One region of the Litoribacter ruber genome, then DNA from elsewhere that is predicted to be linked to it. Evidence: riboswitches for the same ligand, from Rfam matches in the RefSeq annotation. Region 1 holds a riboswitch; the other holds the start of a gene.
The links. A riboswitch is a leader RNA that binds a small molecule or an ion and turns the genes downstream of it on or off. The one in region 1 is predicted to bind cobalamin.
Positions count from the first base shown of each region.

Region 2: linked by a shared signal. The riboswitch ahead of KI659_RS12955 (TonB-dependent receptor) and the one ahead of KI659_RS17500 (PAS domain-containing protein) in region 1 are both predicted to bind cobalamin.

Region 1 is NZ_JAHCMY010000020.1:18,043-27,665, reverse strand. It holds gene KI659_RS17530 (TerC family protein) at 1-381, opposite strand, end outside; gene KI659_RS17525 (sugar O-acetyltransferase) at 424-999, opposite strand; gene KI659_RS17520 (AI-2E family transporter) at 1,099-2,199, opposite strand; gene KI659_RS17515 (hypothetical protein) at 2,330-2,662, shown strand; gene KI659_RS17510 (CNNM domain-containing protein) at 2,676-3,737, opposite strand; gene KI659_RS17505 (acyl-CoA thioesterase) at 4,046-4,429, opposite strand; gene KI659_RS17500 (PAS domain-containing protein) at 4,429-5,052, opposite strand; cobalamin riboswitch at 5,171-5,360, opposite strand; gene KI659_RS17495 (RNA polymerase alpha subunit C-terminal domain-containing protein) at 5,612-5,911, opposite strand; gene KI659_RS17490 (DUF1428 domain-containing protein) at 5,880-6,323, opposite strand; gene KI659_RS17485 (VOC family protein) at 6,769-7,203, opposite strand; gene KI659_RS17480 (SRPBCC family protein) at 7,210-8,088, opposite strand; gene KI659_RS17475 (DUF1801 domain-containing protein) at 8,106-8,495, opposite strand; gene KI659_RS17470 (GlxA family transcriptional regulator) at 8,595-9,584, opposite strand.
Region 2 is NZ_JAHCMY010000007.1:78,998-88,620, reverse strand. It holds gene KI659_RS12970 (ABC transporter ATP-binding protein) at 1-673, opposite strand, end outside; gene KI659_RS12965 (iron ABC transporter permease) at 670-1,704, opposite strand; gene KI659_RS12960 (ABC transporter substrate-binding protein) at 1,697-2,857, opposite strand; cobalamin riboswitch at 2,951-3,166, shown strand; gene KI659_RS12955 (TonB-dependent receptor) at 3,344-5,251, shown strand; gene KI659_RS12950 (DUF5074 domain-containing protein) at 5,255-6,331, shown strand; gene KI659_RS12945 (Dph6-related ATP pyrophosphatase) at 6,452-7,180, shown strand; gene KI659_RS12940 (HI0074 family nucleotidyltransferase substrate-binding subunit) at 7,177-7,599, opposite strand; gene KI659_RS12935 (S1C family serine protease) at 7,928-9,358, opposite strand; gene KI659_RS12930 (1-deoxy-D-xylulose-5-phosphate reductoisomerase) at 9,622-9,623, shown strand, end outside.

The DNA of each region.
Region 1 (9,623 bases):
GACCCTAAAAACATTGCTTGTCACGTTAGTTTTAATCACCTCGGCTTTCCCTTCCATCTTATGATGGATCTCCAAAGTGGATTTGAAGATGAGAAACAGACCACCGCCAATAAGAATTAAATCCTTGCCACTGAATTGAAATCCCATCAGACCAAATAACGGGTCGTTGAATTTTATAATATAGGTAATTCCCAGAAGTAAACCTATTCTAAAGATCATGGCAAATACAAGCCCTATTACCCTTGCCTTTTCCTGTTTGGATTCAGGCAGTTTATTGGATATTATGGAAATAAAAATAATATTATCAATACCCAACACCACCTCGAGAAAGGTAAGCGTGGCCAAAGCTATCCAAGTTTCTGTGAGTAGATAGATTTCCATATGTGCAGATTAATTGCAAAGACTACCTATAATTACAAAAGGTTATTCTAATTCCCTCATCACTTTGCAGGGGTTGCCATAGGCTAAGACATTATCAGGAATATTTTTGGTAACTACACTTCCGGCTCCAATGGTAACGTTGTTTCCAATAGTAATACCCGGGCAAATAATTGAATTTCCACCTATCCATACATTGTCCCCGATATCAACTGGCCTGGTAAATGTTTTATATCTGCTTTTATTTCCTTCCTGCGCTATTCGTTCAGACGCTATTAGAGGATGGGAAGCCGTGTAAATCTGCACATATGGGGCAATCAATCCGTTTTTCCCTATACTGATTTTATTGTTATCTAAAAACATACAATTAGTATTAACAAACGTATTTTCACCAATCGAAATATTTTCTCCATAATCGCAATAAAACGGAGCCTCAATCCAAATACCCTTACCCACAAAATCAAAAAGCAGCTTTAAAATCTTCTCTCGTTCTTTAATGTTTTCCGAATTTAGGTTATTGTACTCCAATAATAATTTTCTTGCCTTATGGTATATCCTAATTAGTTCGGGATCCCTGGAATCGTAAAATTCTCCATTAAGCATTTTTTCCTTTTCTGTCATCTGGGTGATTTCTAATTATATAAATTCCTTAAATGGTGCAGCTTACTAAAGCTTGCCCTGTAAGAATGCAACCCAGGGGTTGATCCTAAAAATGCACTATTACTCAAGGTTGGATTTTTCCTGAATCGATACAATTTTGCCTTTCTTATTTCCCAAATATCTACTATCGGGTTCTCCAATCAGAAAGCCATAGGGCCGGGTGGTATTATTTTGATTGAGCAGTATTCTTAATGCTGCCATCATGGGTATGGCCAGTATAAGACCTGCCAACCCAAACAGTATGCCTCCCAGCAACAAGGATAGTATGGCGAAAAACGGGTTCACCTGCACCTGCCCCCCTACGATATTGGGTGTGATGAAATTTCCTTCTAAAAATTGTACCACCTGAAACCAAGCAATAATACCCAAGGCATACCAATAGTTATCCATAGTAGCCAATGCAAACAATGCTGGCACTATCGAACCGATAGCGATCCCAATGTATGGAATCAGTAATAGAATAGCAGCAAAAAACCCAAAAAACCATGCATATTTGATTCCCATAAACATCAACCCGAGGGAATTCAATACGGCCACTATACCCATTACTATCAGAAGACCCAATAGATAGCTTTGTATTACTTTATATATTTCTTGAATGACTCCCCTGGTATTTTCCTCAGGCTGACTGGAATTGGCTCGGATAATAAACTCTACAAAAAAATCCCTATAATAGAGCATGAAAAAAATAAAAATCGGCAGCAAAATGATATTGGCAATAGTGCCTCCTGCAGACCCAAAAAATGCCACCAAATATCCTCCTGCATTGGACGCGGCCTTTTGTCCCTCCTCACGTACCCGCAAGGTTAGGCTACCCCTCTGTATCCCAAAGGTAGATTCTACCCATTGGGTGATGGAATCATAGATCTCCACAAAGTTTTCACCCAAATCTTGCCCGTCTTGCCCAATCACTATGGCTTGGTTGACAAGCAAGACAAATAAACCTGTAACCATTAAGATCAATACCACTACTGATATAACCGCAGCCAGGGTTCTGGGAAGCCTCCATCTTTCCAGCCGGTGACAAAGTGGGAAAAGCAAAACCCCAAAAATGATTGCAAACAACAGGGGGATAATCAAGCCTTTTAAAATGTAAAGAATAGCCACGACCATAAAAAGTATGAGCAGGCTTGCGGCAATATTCAATGATTTGGATTTCATAGGTAGGTCAAGTAGCCAAAGCAAAACTTATCAGGAGAATCAAATGTTTACCAATATAAATCATATGTTAAGACATTACAGTTAATCCTTCAATATTTAATAATCCAACTAATCCAAAACATTGGATAAAATGAAAACAGCCATTATAGGAAGTGCTAATTTCAGGGATTGGGACGCTTTCAAAAATAGTTTAATAGGATTAAATATCTCACAAATTATTATAAACGGAGACAGGGGAGCGGCGAGGTTTGCAAAAAGATATGCCAAAATAAACAGGTTACCTTTGATGCATATAACCCATCACAAAAATTTGGGCCAGCTTGAAAAATCCCAAAACCATTTGGAGATTATCGATGCCTGTGAGTGTATAGTGGTTTTTTGCAACGGAAGTTCTTCTGAACTTTCCCCAATAATCCAGCTGGCAAGGCAAATGGGTAAAAAAATCAGCTTGGTTATCGTGTAATTCTGCCACAAATTCAATCAATATTTTCAGAAGGAGGCAGCTTTATACCCATTTTGGCCGCCCGGATTTTCCATTGGGTCCTGGCCAGATCCTGCATATCCTGAATGGCATCACTTTCATCCTGTATTTCCAACCCCAACAAAGTTTCCAAAATATCCTCCATAGTGACTATTCCACTCATTCCTCCATACCCATCCACCACCATGGCAATGTGCTCCCGTTTATTTAGAAGTAATTCCAATACATCAGGAATGGGATCAGTTGCCTGCACTATGGTGATAGGTCTTTTGAGTTGTTTGAGCTTTAGGTCAAACTCATCCTGCACCAGTTTTTCAAAAGCGTCGAATTTGAGGATATAGCCTGTAATGTTATCTATATTTTCCCTATATAATGGAATTCTAGAAAATGCCTTCATCTCTTTTTTTACAAAAAAATCTTTTAAAGTTGTCTCCTCATCCAACACCAGGGTGACCGTTCGGGGGGTCATTACATGATGGACCTGTATGGTTTTGAACATGATAAGGTTGTGAATTATTTTGGACTCACTTTCAGCAAACCACCCCTCTTTGGTGGCAATATGGGTCAAGGCAGCCACTTCTTCCCTACTGGTGGTACTTTCATTACCACCGCTAAAAACTTTCGTCATCTTCTCAGACATAATGACCACCGGATACAGGATCCAGATCATAGCGGCCAAAACCCCTCCCATGTAAGGGGCTATTTTCTTCCAATAAGCAGCCCCCAAAGATTTGGGGAATATTTCAGATAAAACTAAAATCAGGATCGTGAGGATTGCCGAAATAATTCCAAAAAATTCATTTCCATAAATTCTGACGGCCTCTGCCCCCACTCCGGCAGCCCCAACCGTATGAGCTATGGTGTTAAAACTCAATATAGCCGCCAATGGGCGGTCAATATTTGTTTTCAGCTCTTTTAATCTTCCAGCATAACTTTTTCCTTCCTGTATTTGGGTTTCAATATAGGATGGGGATATACTTAACAAACTTGCCTCTAATAAGGAGCAGACGAACGAAATCCCGAGGGCTAACAGCAAATAAAACAATAAGAGCGTCATATGTATCGATTACCATATAAATTTAGTAAATAATCGAGGTTTATTTCACAAAAAAAAGGAATCCCATACGCTCTTCGCTTGAAACCAAAGCTACACCCTCCACGTCGCTTGCGGTTTTTAAACCCTTAAACCAGGCCGAAGGCCGAATAACCTTCTGAACCGAGGTTTAGAAGCCTGCCAGGCTGCGAATGAATTGGAAAGTTTAGAAGGTTAGTATGAAAAGTTGAATGGCTAAATGTGGGTTACACTGCCTATCAAAATTGACTAGCAGCTTTTTTATTATAAAGGTTCTTTAGGTCATTAAACCTTTAAATCACAGAACGAGGACTTTTATTTTCATCTATGGCAACTAAGGTGAAACCTCCCTTTATGGCTAGGTGACGGCTATCGCTATACATTTCTTCCACAAAGATTTCCACTTCGACATCCAAACTGGTGGTGCCTACCCGTGTAACTCTGCCGATTAATTCTATCAGTGTATCAGCAGGGATGGGGTGGTTGAAATCTATCTGTTTGGAGGAAACGGTTACCATTCTTTTTCTGCTGAACCTTGTAGCAGCCATAAAGGCCACTTCATCCATTAGATACATGGCCATGCCTCCAAAGAGGGTATCGTAATGGTTAGTAGTATTGGGAAACACAACCTTGAATACCCTGGTTTCGGAGTCAGCAATCCTTCGAGCTAAATCCATCAGGCCACCTCCCTTTCCACAGCCAGAAAATGAGTGACATTACCTCGAAGCCCAATTAAGGGCAGGATGTGTACCAAACATTCATAGGCTTCACCGCTTTTGCGGTGGTTGGTCAGCTGCATTTCAAATTCGATTTCCTGATCCAGATTTTGTCTGAAATCCTTTATCCTTTCCTTCCTAGTACTCGGTCCCTGTAAAAATGAGGGTTTTTTCCCTAAAGCATAACTGGACGAATAACCTGTCATAATCTCAAAACCTGAACAGGTCCACATGATGTTGGTATTTACATCTGTGAGGACAAGAGCCTCATAAGGCATATGTAACACATTTGACCAATTCAGGTCCCATGCAAACCTATGGCCTAATCTTTTTAGCTCCTGGACATCTTGTTGTCTAACTTTTTCATTCACCCTATTCATGGCAATTACATCATAACAGTGTAAAAACGGGACCTTCCCCGAAGGAACATTGGGAAGTGCCTGTAGAGAAATATTATTGGAGTAGTCTGATTGCGCAAATACATCCAAACTTTGGATGGTCCTGCACTTTGGCCTAGCGGGAGGAAAGGGTTTAACTTTTTTGGGGCTATCAATCCACGAATAACCTAATTGGGATGTTGACATTGCTTTTCAAGTTGATTTTTGAAATAATTTTTCAAAATTCCGCAACGCCCTTTGGCAGATAAATAATAAGAGGATTTGGCTAGGCCAATCCTGACTATTACCCCAATCCACGAGGGCATATGTCAATACAAAATAGGCAAGTCTCCTGGCTTGTAACTTTTTGCCGGCCTTCTCATTCCAAATAAATGGGACAATGGCTGATTTCGGTCAAAAACACGTGTTACATTACAGTTGCGGGACAGCTCATGATTTGCACATGATTCCTTTTTAATCGGCATTTCTGCCAAACCTGTTTTGAGTTGATGAAATTTCAAAAGGAAAGTTATAGTTTTCTTTTCATTATACAAGAGGATAACAACGGAAATCTTGGTCTTGCGCCGAACCGGCACTCTTGTGAGAATATTTTCAGACTTCGCACAATTGAGTTGAGAGTTTCCGACTCGGAGGTAAGTTTCGAATTCACCCACTTTTACAAGTCTTATAATTTCTTTATACCTTGGGGTCTTTGTGGCCAAAAACTTGACAAAGAAACAAAGATGCGCTACACCTAACCACCATTCTAACCTTCACTTTTCTTAAAAGTCAATCCCTGCTCTTCGAGCGATTTTCGAAATGCAGGCAAGGAAGCCTTTCCAATGCCGTGGATTTTCAAAATTTCTTTTTCCGTAAATTCGGATAGTTTATGAATGGTATCAATTCCGTGATGAAGGAGGGCGTTTCGCGCAGGGTTGCTTAAAGACGCCAAAAACCCTGAAGCTGGCTCTTTGAGTTTTTCACAGGTGGGACACGTAGGACAGTCACTACTTTTATAGAAAGTGTGGCCATTCTTACAGGTCTTCTTTTGCTTCTCTGTTGCCATAACTTTCGGTTTTCTTAGTGATATTCATTTGCATCTGTCCGTTAGATTGGATAAGGGGTTTGAACCCTCCATAGACCATTCTACCCGCATCAAAAATCACCTTATCGGGATTAGTCAACGGGGCAATTAAGGCTGCAACTCTAGGGTCTTCAGGTACTTTTAAATTGGCAAAATCACGGACCTCCTTGGAAGGAAAAGCAACCCAACCGAATACTATTATCTCATCTTCTTTAGCTTCTACGCTTGTGACAAAAGATTTTGTTCCCTCAAAAGTCAAATCATCACCGACGAATTCCCAATAAGCAGTTGCTCCATACTCTTTCCATAAATCTGCTACTTTGCCAGCCACATTTTGGTATTCGCCCAAATGAACTTTGGGAATTGGAAGAACAAAGCCATCTATGTAATCCATAATTATATAATCTTTATATTTAAGTCTGTGAAATAGGTTGGCCGAAGGTCGAATAATCTTCTAAACTACGGTTAGGAGGTTAGAATCTTACTTAATTGAGTAGAAAGTAGATGTCCCGAGGAGCGCCAATGGAAAATTTACGAGGCGCTTCGGGACGGTAGAAATGTTTAGGGATGAAGGCACAGTGAATCACCTCTATCCCTAAACCTCCCCACGTGGTGGCCTAGGCCACCACGTGGGGAATCTACTCTCTACCATCTACCCATCTGCGCTCTCCCGATTCGCTTCACTTCTCGGGACAAGTTCTGCGTGTAGCCAACCCTAAAGCTGCGGCCTTTGCGCTTTCTCTTTGCGACCTTTGCGTGAAACTGCCGCGATGAAGCCGCCGCTTTGCGATTTTTAAACCTCTAAACCAGGCCGCAGACCGAATAAACACCTAACCGTACTATTCTATCGGCGCATGAAACATCCACTGTATTCCAAATTTATCCGTACAGCTGCCATAATGCTCACCCCAAAACATATCTTGAAGCTCCATGCTAACCTCCCCTCCCGATGACAAGGAGTCAAAATACTTGCGTGCCTCCTCCTTGCTATCCACATGGAGGCTGATATGGACATTGTTGCCTGTGTTGAGCTTAAACCCCATGGATTCTGGGGCATCAGTGCCCATCAGCAAGTGGCCGCCCACAATGGGGAGGGTCATGTTCATGATGAGGTGTTTGTCCTCCTCAGCTATTGGAGGGGCGCCTTCCGAAGGGGGCATGTCACCATAACGGTGGATCCCCTCGATGAAATCATTGCCAAATACTTCCTTGTAAAAATTGAATGCCTGCTCGGTCTCCCGCGCAAAATTCAGGTAAGTGCTAACTGCTGCCATATTAGTTTATTTAGTGGTTTCGCAAATGGTTTTCAATATCTGCAATGCCTTAGGCCAGGTTTCCTCAAAATAAGCCTTATATTCTCCGATCGTATCCACAGTCACCCTGACGGTGGTGGCAGAATCTCTCTCCTCAAAACGGTATTCCTCCACAGCACCCTTCCATGTCTCGATTTCGGGGCCTTCCGTCACTTCCACTCCTTTGTCCAGCATACCCAGCATCTCCACGCCCACAATTTCTCCTGGCTTGGCCTTGGTTACCTTTGCCACCATACCACTCTCCCTACCCTCGGCATCAGGTCCAATAAAATAAAGCGTTTCCCCAACTTCCCATTTGCCCTTATAATAGGAACCTGGATGGAAGGCGGCCGTCCATTCTCTATAGGTATCAGGGGCCAGCATAATTTCATACACTGCTTGGGCGGGGGCTTCGATTTGAACATCAAAATGCAACCTATGTAGTTTTGAAAGCGATTCAGTATATACTTTGAAGTTTTCCAAAATCGCCTGCCAACCCTGCCGCTGCATTTCGATCGAATGGGAGGATTCTGCCTCAAACTCCTCAACAATCTCCACATGGTCTTTCATCTGTTTGAAATGCACCTGAACCTTCCGTCCATCATCTAGGTGGAATTTGATCATTTGCATGGGGACTACTTCCTCAAATTCCCCCTTGAAATCAAATGCCTGACTGCCATCTTTTGCAGCCATGTGGTACGAAAATTCACCGCCTGACCTCAGTTCAAGCTTTGCCTTTGGACAGTGCCAGTCCTCACTGGCAAAATTCCAATTTACGATGTGCTCTGCCGAAGTCCATGATCCCCAGACCTGGCTCAAAGGAGCTTTGATTGATACAGTTAATTTAACTAGTGCAAGCTTTTCCATAGAAGTAATTATTTAAGTCAAACCAATCTTTCCAATTGCCCTTTCCTTTTGACGATGTTTTTGTAATCCCACTGAATATTCCGGGCCTTGATCAGCCAATGCTGCAGCTTTTCTGAGTCAATTTCAGTCACGGTGCGATACCGGCACTCTGCTGCTTTAAACTTGCCTTCAGGCTGAAGTCCTGGCTCTTCAAAACTCTGTCCGCTCCAAAAAAGCAAACGTACACAGTTTTTCAATTTAGAATAGCCTACTATGGGATTGCCCTTGAGAAACCATACCGGATGGCGATGCCAGATTTTGCTCTCCGCATCAGGTAATCCTTTTTGGATTTCCCTATGAAGGTGGTCGGCAATTATCCTGTCCTCTCCTTCCAATGTTTGGTTATAAAGCTCAATTTCAGTAGGCATAAAAGTAAAGGGGTTAATGTTATACCAAAGTTAAAAAGTATTGAATCGCCCAGTTCTGTGTCAATCCGACATTCTAGGGGGCTATTGCGACAAAATTTCTTAGACCAAATTCATCGCATTTTCGGCAACACCATACTTATGTTTGTAATCCAAGGGAGACAGACCCACATATTTTTTGAAAACCTCCCTAAAGGCTTTATTGTCAGAATAGCCTACATCATACATAATTTCACTGATGCTTTTTCGGGATTTTTCCAGATTCCGTTTTGCTGCCTCTACCCTCACCCGTTGTACGTATTCCAATAGGGTATTGCCGGTGGCATGCTTGAACCTCCGTTCCAGTGTCCTCCGGACAAGGTTAAACTTGGAGCTAAGGTCATTTACTTGGATTTTTTCGGTAAAGTTCTTCTCCACAAAATCCTGAACGTTCCTCACTACCTCATCGGCATGGTCCTTTTGTCCAGTGAAGATGATGAATTCGGATTGGGAATTCCGCCCCATATCTATTTGAAAAATTTTGGAACAGTAAATGGCTGCCTGCCGGTTAACGAACTTTTCAATGACATACAAAATCAGGTTGGCAGAAGAAAAGGCGCCGCCTCCGGTATAGATACCCTGTTCGTCTGTCATAAGGCTGTCTGGAGCGAGGTGTGTTTGGGGAAAAAGCTTTTGAAACTGACTGGCTGCTTTCCAATGGGTCACACATTTTCTACCATCAAGGAGCCCGGTGCTGGCCAAAATAAATGCCCCAAGGCAAAGGGAAACCACCTCTGCCCCCTCGCCCACCCTGGCTTGGATCCAAGGAATAAAAGCTTTGTTTTCCTGGATAGCCACTTGCAGGTCGCCCTGCACGGGTGGGATAATTATTAAGTCTGTATGCTCAAATTGATCAAGTGTTTTTTCAGCTTTAATAGTATAGAGCTCATTTTGGAGTTTGACCTCCTTTTCCACACCGACCAGTTTCACCTCAAAAGCCGGTGGCAGCTGCTGGCTTTCCAGGTAGTGGTTTGCCTCCAACAAACCCAATCTTGCATTTTCCAGACTGCCCAAATTGACTTGGTTTAAAAGTAAAATGGAAACTCTTTTCATACTGCTTATTGATTGACGGTCAGATTATAAAGTTAACAT
Region 2 (9,623 bases), on a different contig from region 1:
CGCCACACTGCATAATCCAAAATTGATCAGCTGTATCGATTGCTATGTCCAGATCATGGGTGACTACCAGGATTGCTTTGTTTTGGCGCTGGGCAATTTCCCTTAACAGGTGCATGACTTCATAGCGGTTTACCAGGTCCAGGTGAGCGGTGGGCTCATCTAGGATCATGAGCTCACCATCCTGGGCCAGCGCTCGGGCAATCATGACTTTTTGGAGCTGTCCATCACTAAGCTCGGAAAGCCTCCTGTCATGTAAATACTGGGTATTGGTGACAGATATGGCATTTTCTACGATCATTTTATCAGCGGGGTTCAGTCTACCCAGCCAGCCGGTATGTGGGGTTCGTCCCAGTCCCACCAGTTGCCCCACGGTTAAATTGGCGCTGCTTATCTTTTCCGTCAATACTACGGAAATCTTCCTTGCCAGACATCTTTGCTCAAAACTTGAAAGGGCTTTTCCCTCCAAAAGAACATCACCTTCCAATGGAGGGTTTTGTCCATGAATGGCTTTTAATAGCGTAGATTTTCCCACTCCATTGGGCCCCAACAGACAGGTCAGCTCCCCGGCTTTTAATTCAAAGGAGATATTTTCAGCCACCACTGTTTCTTTTGGGCCTTTTCTGTAACCCAATTTTAGGTTGTTGGCTTTCAATATGGTTTTTAAATCACTCAAAACTCCTTGCTAAAATTCCTTCTTAAAATTAACCAAATTACCATGGGTGCCCCAATCAAGGATGTCACCGAGTTGATGGGCAGGGTTTGGGCCGAAGAGGGCATCTGGCTGATGGCGTCACACAACAGCAAAACAGCAGCACCAATAATGGCTGAGGCGGGAAAAAGGATCCTGTGATCGCTAGTTTTGAAAACCAGCCTTGCCATATGCGGTACCGCAATGCCGATAAAAGCAATTGGCCCGCAGAAAGCGGTAGTCGCTCCAGCAAGGATTCCCGTGCTAATGATCATGGCCCATCGTAACCTGTGAATATTTACGCCCATGCTCTCTGCATAAGTTTCACCCAACAGCATGGCATTGTAGGATTTGAGAAAAATGAGGATGGGGATCGCCCCAAGTATTAAAGTGAGCAGGAATACCTTTAATTGGGCATAATCCATACTTCCAAGGCTGCCCATAGACCATATCGTAAAAGTCTTGAGCTGCTCGGCATCACTGAAATAGGCCAGTACACTTATAATTGCTGATGTGGCGCTTCCAAACATCAAACCCACGATCAGCAAAGTCATGCTGTCCTTTACTTTCCAGGCAGTCAAGCTCATCAGCAACAAAACAGAAATTGCTCCGACAGTAGCTGAAATGATGGTGGCCCAAACTCCCACGCCGCTTCCGAATAATGTCAAGCCGAAAGCGGAACCGGCCATTACCATGATTGCCACACCGAGCCCGGCCCCTGAGCTGATGCCCAATACAAAAGGTCCTGCCAGTGGGTTCCTGAAGAAAGTCTGCATCTGCAGCCCGCTGATAGACAATCCAATTCCCGCCAGTATGGCTGTAAAGGCCTTGGGAATCCTGTAGGTTTTGATGATGGTTTCCCAGCTGGATCTGCTGAATTCTCCGCTCCATATCCCTTTGAAAATCTCATCCATCGGAATAAAGACTGACCCGATACTGATATTCAGTAGGAAGAGAACTGCTATCAGAAGCAATCCTGATAAAATCAAGAGAGTGGAGGAGAGGCTTTTATCCATTTATTTTGGTATAAAAATACAACTGATAATCTGGCAAAAGTTCCGGGTGGAATATTTTGATCAGGTCTTTTAAAATCAAATCCGGACGCATATAGCCAAGTTCGAAATACTCCACCCCTCCGGTTTCCCCTTTTTTGCGCGTATAGGTGAAGACTTTTTTCTCCTGCACAGGCCTCAAGTTTGCATATCTTTTATCCGTATTGGTGATGTCGCTCAATGACTTGAAGTCGGCGGCACCGATCCAAAATTCCGCTTCTTCTGCTTTTTCCAAGACGTATTCATAACTCAGCTGCGCGCTGCCGGTTCCGGACTGGTCTTCAAAAATATATTGGCTGCCCGCTGCTTTCAAAAGTTTCGTGCCCCAAGAATCATTTCCTGGTGCATACCAGATGTCCTTGTACATTACCCCGCTCATCACCTTTGGAAATTCCGAACTGGGTAGGTTTTCGATGAGTTTTTCAGCCTCCAAATAATCCTTTTGAATAGACTGAAAAACCTCATTGGCTTTATCCAATTCACCCAAAAGGACTCCCGTGAACTTAATCCACTCCGCCCTACCCAAGGGGTTTTGTTCCACATACTCGCCGTTCAAAACAGCCGGGATGTTAGCAGATTGCAAAAGGTTGAGGTTTTTGATTTCATCACCCAGCGTGGAGATCATCACCCAGTCTGGCTCCAGATCAATAATCATTTCCACATTGCTCTGTGCCCCTCTACCCAAGTCGTTGACTTCCCCAGCTTTTATCTGCTTTCGTACATGGCTGGAGGAAATCAGGTCGAGGTTGGGAAAGCCGATGAGTTTTTGAGTGTGGCCAAGATAATCCAAATGTGGGATTTGGGTGGTGGAGGTCATCACTACCTTTTCAGCAGGCAGCCTCACGATACTGTTAAAGTTTCCCGAGGGTATATCCGCATTTTCATCTTCTTGGATCAGGTATAAGTAGGGCTGGTGCTTATCAGGAAATGCCTGTAAAACCTCAATAACTTTATACCCCTCACCCTGATAGATTTTGAACCCCTTGGCATAATCCAAGGTGATTTCTTCCAGCTCGTCTAATGAAAATCTTTCTTCTGAAGGTTGACAGGATTGCAATCCCCATAACATAATCAGGGCGGCCATGGTCAATAAATTTATCCTGTTCAGTATAATCATGAGTAAAAGTTTTGAGTGCGGAAGAAAGCTTGGATGAGCTTGAATTCAAAAACAAATCTTCAAAGAATATTTTTCCAAAGCAATTTTTGCCTTACTTTTACAAATGAAATTGGTTCACGGTTGTCGTTTCTAGGCAATCGAGATTAATAGGGAATCCGGTTAAATTCCGGAGCTGTCCCCGCAACTGTAATCCCGATCTGAGTACTCAGATCAAGCTTTTGTTCTACTATACCATTGTACGCCTCGGTGTATGAGAAGGTCGGCAAAAGTCGGGAAAGCCAGGAGACCTGCCTTTTTCAGACAATTCAAAGCTTTCGGGTGAAAGGCTGAGGTGGATACCATTTCAAAATTAACCGCAAAGGATGCTGAGTTTCACAAAGCGAAATCTTAAGGGTTATTTTGATTTTCAGTTAAATCTCAATTTTACAACTTGATATGGCTTTGGATTAAATATTTGGTTTTGTTCCATATTTAATTCAAAAGGCATTGTATTTCCAAACACTTACCAAGGTTGTATTGGCAGCCTGCTTTTTATTGCTGGCAAATGTCTCTCAGGTCAGGGCGCAGGATGCGTTGATGGATTTCTCCGCCGATACTGTTGCGTTGGAGGGGGTAGATGTGTTTGCCCCGGATTATCTTAAATATTCTCTGGGTCACACCGTCAAAAAATTGGCTAAGGACCACCTTCAGGAATTTCATGGGCAGGATTTGGGTGCCATGCTTCAAAAGCGGACGGGAATTTTTGTGCGGCAATATGGGCCGGGAATGCTGGCCTCCGTCACGATGCGTGGCGCCTCAGCTGGCCACATAGCCGTTTTTTGGAATGGCCTTCCCATCAATAGCCCTTCTTTGGGGCAAACCGATTTTTCCATCGTGCCGGTCAATGGAATCGACCAGGCTACCATTCATTTTGGAGGATCAGCGGCCCTTTATGGGACAGATGCCATCGGGGGATCCATACACCTGGACAGTGAACTCCAATTCAATCAAGGCCACCAAGTGGAGATCCAACAGGGGGCGGGGAGTTTTGGGAGATTTAACAGCCAAGTAAAGTATGGGTATTCCACAGAAAAACTGGCTCTTCGGACCTCTATTTATCGAAACTCCGCCAAAAATGATTTCCCTTTCAGAAACAGGTCCAGGATAGGCCAGCCCATGGAGCGGCAGGTCAATGCAGCAGTGGAACAATATGGGGTCAATCAGGATCTGGGATGGAACCTGGGTGCCAATTCTCAAATCAAAACCAGTCTTTGGTGGAACTTAACGGACAGGGAACTTCAACCCTTGATGGGGTCCAATGCACTAGAGGTTCAGAAAGACCAGAATCTGCGATGGGCACTGGATTATTTGCTTTATGGCGAAAAATCTCTTTTCAATGTGAAAGTAGGGGTTATCCATGATGAAATGATATTTGACCGGACTTCCAGAAATTTGGTGACCCAGTATCTTGTCTCCACGGATTATGAAAAAAAGGTTTCCGATAGCTGGGAATCCAAAAGTGGGTTAAGGTATACCTTAATTGATGGAAACCTGAGCAGTTACCATGCTATGGACAATAGGTTGGAGGCATATCATAGCTCCAGTTTTCGGATCACCGAGAGGTTGAGTTCTTCGGTGAATATGCGCCAACTTATCTATGAAGGCAACTGGGCACCCTTCACGCCCTCAGTAAGCGGGACCTATAGTTTTGTTCAAAGTGAAACCCACCACCTTGCAGCCAACACCGCTATTTCCAGGAATTTCAAAGTACCCACGCTCAACGACCGTTTTTGGCAGCCCGGCGGAAATCCGGATTTGTTGCCAGAGGATAGTTGGAGTAGTGAAGTTGGGTTGGTGCACAATTGGGAAGGTACTAGCACTCAGGTGGAAACCCGGGTGAATTATTACCGGATGAAGGTTGAAAATTGGATCATATGGTTGCCTACGGGTAATTTTTGGACGCCATCAAATATAAGAAATGTAAATAATCGGGGGGTGGAGGCTTTTTTTGAGGCAAATCAAAAAGTCGGACAGGGAACCGTCGGGCTTGACCTGAATTATGCCTATACCCGTGCCCAGATTTCCTCCGATGACAATGAGTCTACCATCGGCCGACAGTTACCCTACACCCCTCTTCACAAGGGAAATATACAATTGAGCTATAAATGGAAAGGTTTACGATTCTTTGCGGCTCAAACTTATGTAGACGAAAATTTTGTCACTACCGACAACAGTTTAGATATTCCTTCATACACTCTGTATGACCTCGGCGCTTCTTGGGAGGGACGGCTATTAGGACAGGCGCTTAGATTTCAGGCTCAAGTACACAACGTCCTTAATACAGAATACCAGGTGCTAAGGCAGCGGCCCATGCCAGGTAGAAATTATAATATTAATATCCATTTTAAATTTTAATTCATGAAAACCAATTTTAAAATCTCATTTGTCTTTTTGTGCAGTGCCCTAATTGCACTTGGTTCTTGTAACAACGATGCCGAAATCATCGAAAATGGCAATGTCCCATTTGGAGAAGGCATTTTTGTGGTGAATGAAGGCAACACCCAAACCAATACAGGCGAAATCACTTTTTTCAATCCCTCTACTGGAGATAAATCCCAAAATATTTTTTCCAAAGTGAATGACATGGATTTGGGTATCTATGTGCAGTCTATTCATGGGCATTTGAATAAAGGATACATTTCTGTTGACAACATGAACCGTCTATATGTGGTAAACCTGGATAATTTTGAACTGGAAGGAATAGTGGAGGAGATTGGGAAACCCCAAGGTTTTCTGGGACTGAATGAGCAAAAAGGGTATGTGTCGCTTTGGGGTGAGTCTGGAACCGGTACCGAAGTAGCGGTGATCAACCTTCAGGATTATACGGTCTCAAAAAGAATTACGGTAGGCACCGGCCCTAAAGAAATGCTTTTAAATGGCAATGATTTGATCGTATTGAATTCCGGTGGCTTCTCCAGCGCAAATAGCATCAGTATTATTAATACCCAAAACGATGAGGTGACCCAGACCATCACAGTGGGCGACAATCCAAACAGCTTAGTGTCTGATAGAAGCGGCAATATTTGGGTGCTCTGTGGGGGCAGGTACAAGTCAGATTGGAGCGGGCTGGAGACGCCTGGTCAGTTGCTTAAAATCAACGGATCCAATTATTCGATTGAAGAGGTTTTGGATTTTGAAAGCGAGTTTTCCCAACCGAGTAGGTTAAGAATAAATTCCGCGGGGGATGAATTGTATTTCACGTATGATGGACATGTCCGAAAACTGCAAATGGAAGGGGAACTAAGCCAGGGTGAAGTTCTCCTTAATAGAAGTTTTTATGGCTTTGCCTATAACCCTAACGATGGGATGCTTTACGGGACAGATCCTAGAGATTTCGCCTCATCGGGTTGGGTAATTCGATTTAGTCCCGAAGGAGTTTTGCAAGACTCCATCCAGGCAGGAATTATTCCGAGTCAATTGCTCTTCAATTATTGAGGTTCATTTGAGGAAATATCTAGGAATGCCTGGGTATTTCCATTATTTTCAATTAAGAATAAACATTTGTTTCCACGGTAAAACTTACCTAGGTTTAGACTTTCAAGTGAATAGAATTTAATGCCCTACACCCAAAACGATAAACCCATTAAAGTATCTTTAAGCTGGTCCGGCGGAAAGGACAGTGCATTTGCACTGTGGAAGCTTCTCCGGGACAAACGGTATGAGGTTGTAAGCCTGCATACCACATTTAATGATGAAACGAAAAGGGTGGGGCTGCATGGAACTTCTGAGGACCTCATAGAAGAGCAAGCCAAATCAATTGGTATTCCCCTGGAAAAAATATTCTTTTCCAGCAGTGCAAGCAATGATGCGTATGAAAATGCGATGCGGGCTTTTTATGATAAAATCAAATCGGAAGGGGTTCACCATGTTGCCTACGGAGATATCATGCTGCAGGACCTACGGGACTACCGGGAAGAGCAGTTATCAAAGGAATCTATCAAAGGGATATTTCCCTTGTGGAGAAGAAGCACCGACCGGATTATTCAGGACTTTTTATATCAAGGTTTTAAAACTATCATCTGTGCTGCTGATGGTGAAAAAGTGGAACTCGAATGGGTTGGCCGGACACTGGATAAAAGTTTTTTAACATCCCTGCCATCTTTTGTGGATCCCTGTGGGGAAAATGGAGAGTATCATTCCTTTTGCTATGAAGGTCCCATTTTTAATAATCCACTTGCTACGAAAGTTACATCAGTTGTTCCAAAGTCTTACTCAGTAAAACTTGAAAGCGGAAAAGTAGAGAAGAGGTGGGTTTGGTTTGCTGAAATGGAGCTCGAAAGTTAATTTGATTCCTCCTCGATTTTTTTCATCTTCCTCTCAAAGTTTTCCAAGTTGTTGATAAATTTCTTTGATGTCTTTTCCATTAAGGACTTGTTGACATCTTCATTGTAGAGAGGAGAGGCCTTGATCCTGTCGATGATCATCTCCAGCCAAGTTTCCCCATCATCGATCAAATCTGAATGAAACGCCTCAACAGTGAGATCCCTGGGCCCAGTAATTCCGGTGTGGCCGAGTTCCCTGAAATATTCCATCATGGTATTGAGGGCCATTTCATGGGTCAGTTCAAAAGATCGGATGATCTTATGCTCCAGCTTTTCCGAAAAACCCTTGCGCTTCAATTCATCCAGATAATCCTTCAGTTCTGTAAGGGCTTCTGAATAGTCTTGGAGTCTTTTATGCCAGTTTACCACGGGAGTTTTCATAGTCATTTAGGGTTTCAATAAAAATAGGGATTTATAAACAAGTCACCAAGAAAGTGCCTTTTTTAAAATAGGCACACCTCACCACATGGACAAGTAGCCCTTCAGTACAAGCTATATAAAGTAAGGAGTTGGTTCTGGTTCCATGGTGTTTGGCATTACAATACACCAGATATAAACGATTATTAAATATATCTATAGCCAAAGTTAAACCAATAACGGACTGTTTTAACACTGGTTTAGCACTGGTTTAACATTGGTGTAGGACTTGATTAGGTGTAAAAAAACCTTCGCTTGAGGGAGGCTCAACCGGAGGTTTTCAAGGACTAGATCACCGAACGTTGTAGGACTGCATGAAGCGCTGCCCATTAGGGGAAACACCTTCCAGAAGTAGGCGGCCACTGTATTTTTCCAGGAATTCCCCGATTTCGGTTGGATCTGTTGCAGGCTCCTTGTTGATATGGGTGATGATGAAACCATTGGCCAGACCCAGTTCACGCAGGTATCCCCTGGTCATACCAGTTATCTTGATGCCATGGTCAATATCAAGCCTGTCCCGTTCTATGGTATTGACTGCCTCCAGTCGCCCCCCTAGGATGTTGGAGCTGTAAAATTCCCTTTTGAGCACGCCGGTCCCGCCCTCAAGGTTCAGCAGGGTGACATTTGCAGAGTTTCTTCGGTTTTCGCGGATGTAATTGAATTTGATTTTGTCGCCAGGATAGAAATAGGAGATGGCCTCCTCAAAGCTGCCCTTTCCACTCACGTTGATGTCTTCGATCTGGAAAATGACATCATTTTTGCGCAGCCCGGCTCTTTCAGCGGCGCCGTTTCGCTGCACATGCGTCACGATCACCCCATCCATGGTCTGCAGGTTCATTTCCTCGGCAAGTTCAGGGGTGATTTCCACCACTTCCACTCCTGGCAGGGCTTTTTGTACTTCCCCAAACTTGATCAGGTCATTGGCCACTTTGATGGCAATGTCTACCGGAACTGCAAAGCCGTAGCCTGTGTAGGACCCCGTCCTAGAGAGGATGGCGGTATTGATACCCACAAGTTCTCCCTTGGTATTTACCAATGCCCCTCCGGAGTTGCCAGGGTTGATAGGAGCGTCGGTTTGGATAAAGGATTCCAGCGGGAAATCACCCCCTAGGATATTGATCTGCCTTTCTTTAGCGGAAACAATCCCCGCAGTTACGGTGGAAGTAAGGTTAAATGGGTTGCCAACGGCAATTACCCATTCCCCGATTCGGAGTTCCCGGCTGCTGCCCTGTGCAATTGCTGGCAGGTTTTCGGCTTCGATTTTAAGTACGGCGATGTCTGTGTTTTTATCGGTTCCGATAAGTTTAGCTTTATAAGTTCTTTTCTGGTGCACTACCTCGATGGTTTCTGCTCGGTCGATCACGTGGTTGTTGGTGACAATATAGCCATCACCGCTGATGATTACCCCCGATCCGGTGCTGACCCGCTGTGTGGGGCCGGTACCGAAAAAGTAATCGAACATACTGTTTCGACGTGGGTCTGAGCCCGAAAAGTTTTTGATAAAAACAACCGAGTTTTTGCTTCTTTCAGAAGCTTCCACAAAGGATACGGGAGGGTTGTAGTTAGCCGGTTCGTATAGTTCTGTTTTGCTTACCTGCTGGGAATAGTTTTCTGCAATGGGGTGATTGATCTGCAATTCTGCTTGAGGGGAAACTTGGCTGAAAAACCAGGCGCCCCCGATGCCGGAAAGAAAGGATACCACAACTATTTTGATGCTTTTCATAAACGGACTCGATAAATATTATACCTTATGTTGCCTTCATATACGCTAAAAGAAAAAGCCTTGGCTATCTTTTTGGAAAAAGAGTTTTAGGCCTGTTTTCGGTTTCAAATATAAATTACTAATCGGTGTCCTGCCGTTAAAAAGTGTCAAAAAACACAGGAAAAGTCTTTTAACCTTGTAAATTTGTTGGCATATTGGAAAACTTTTAGCTGGCAAATGCCATTTTAACTGCAATCAACTGAGTCCGAGAGATTAAGAATTACAT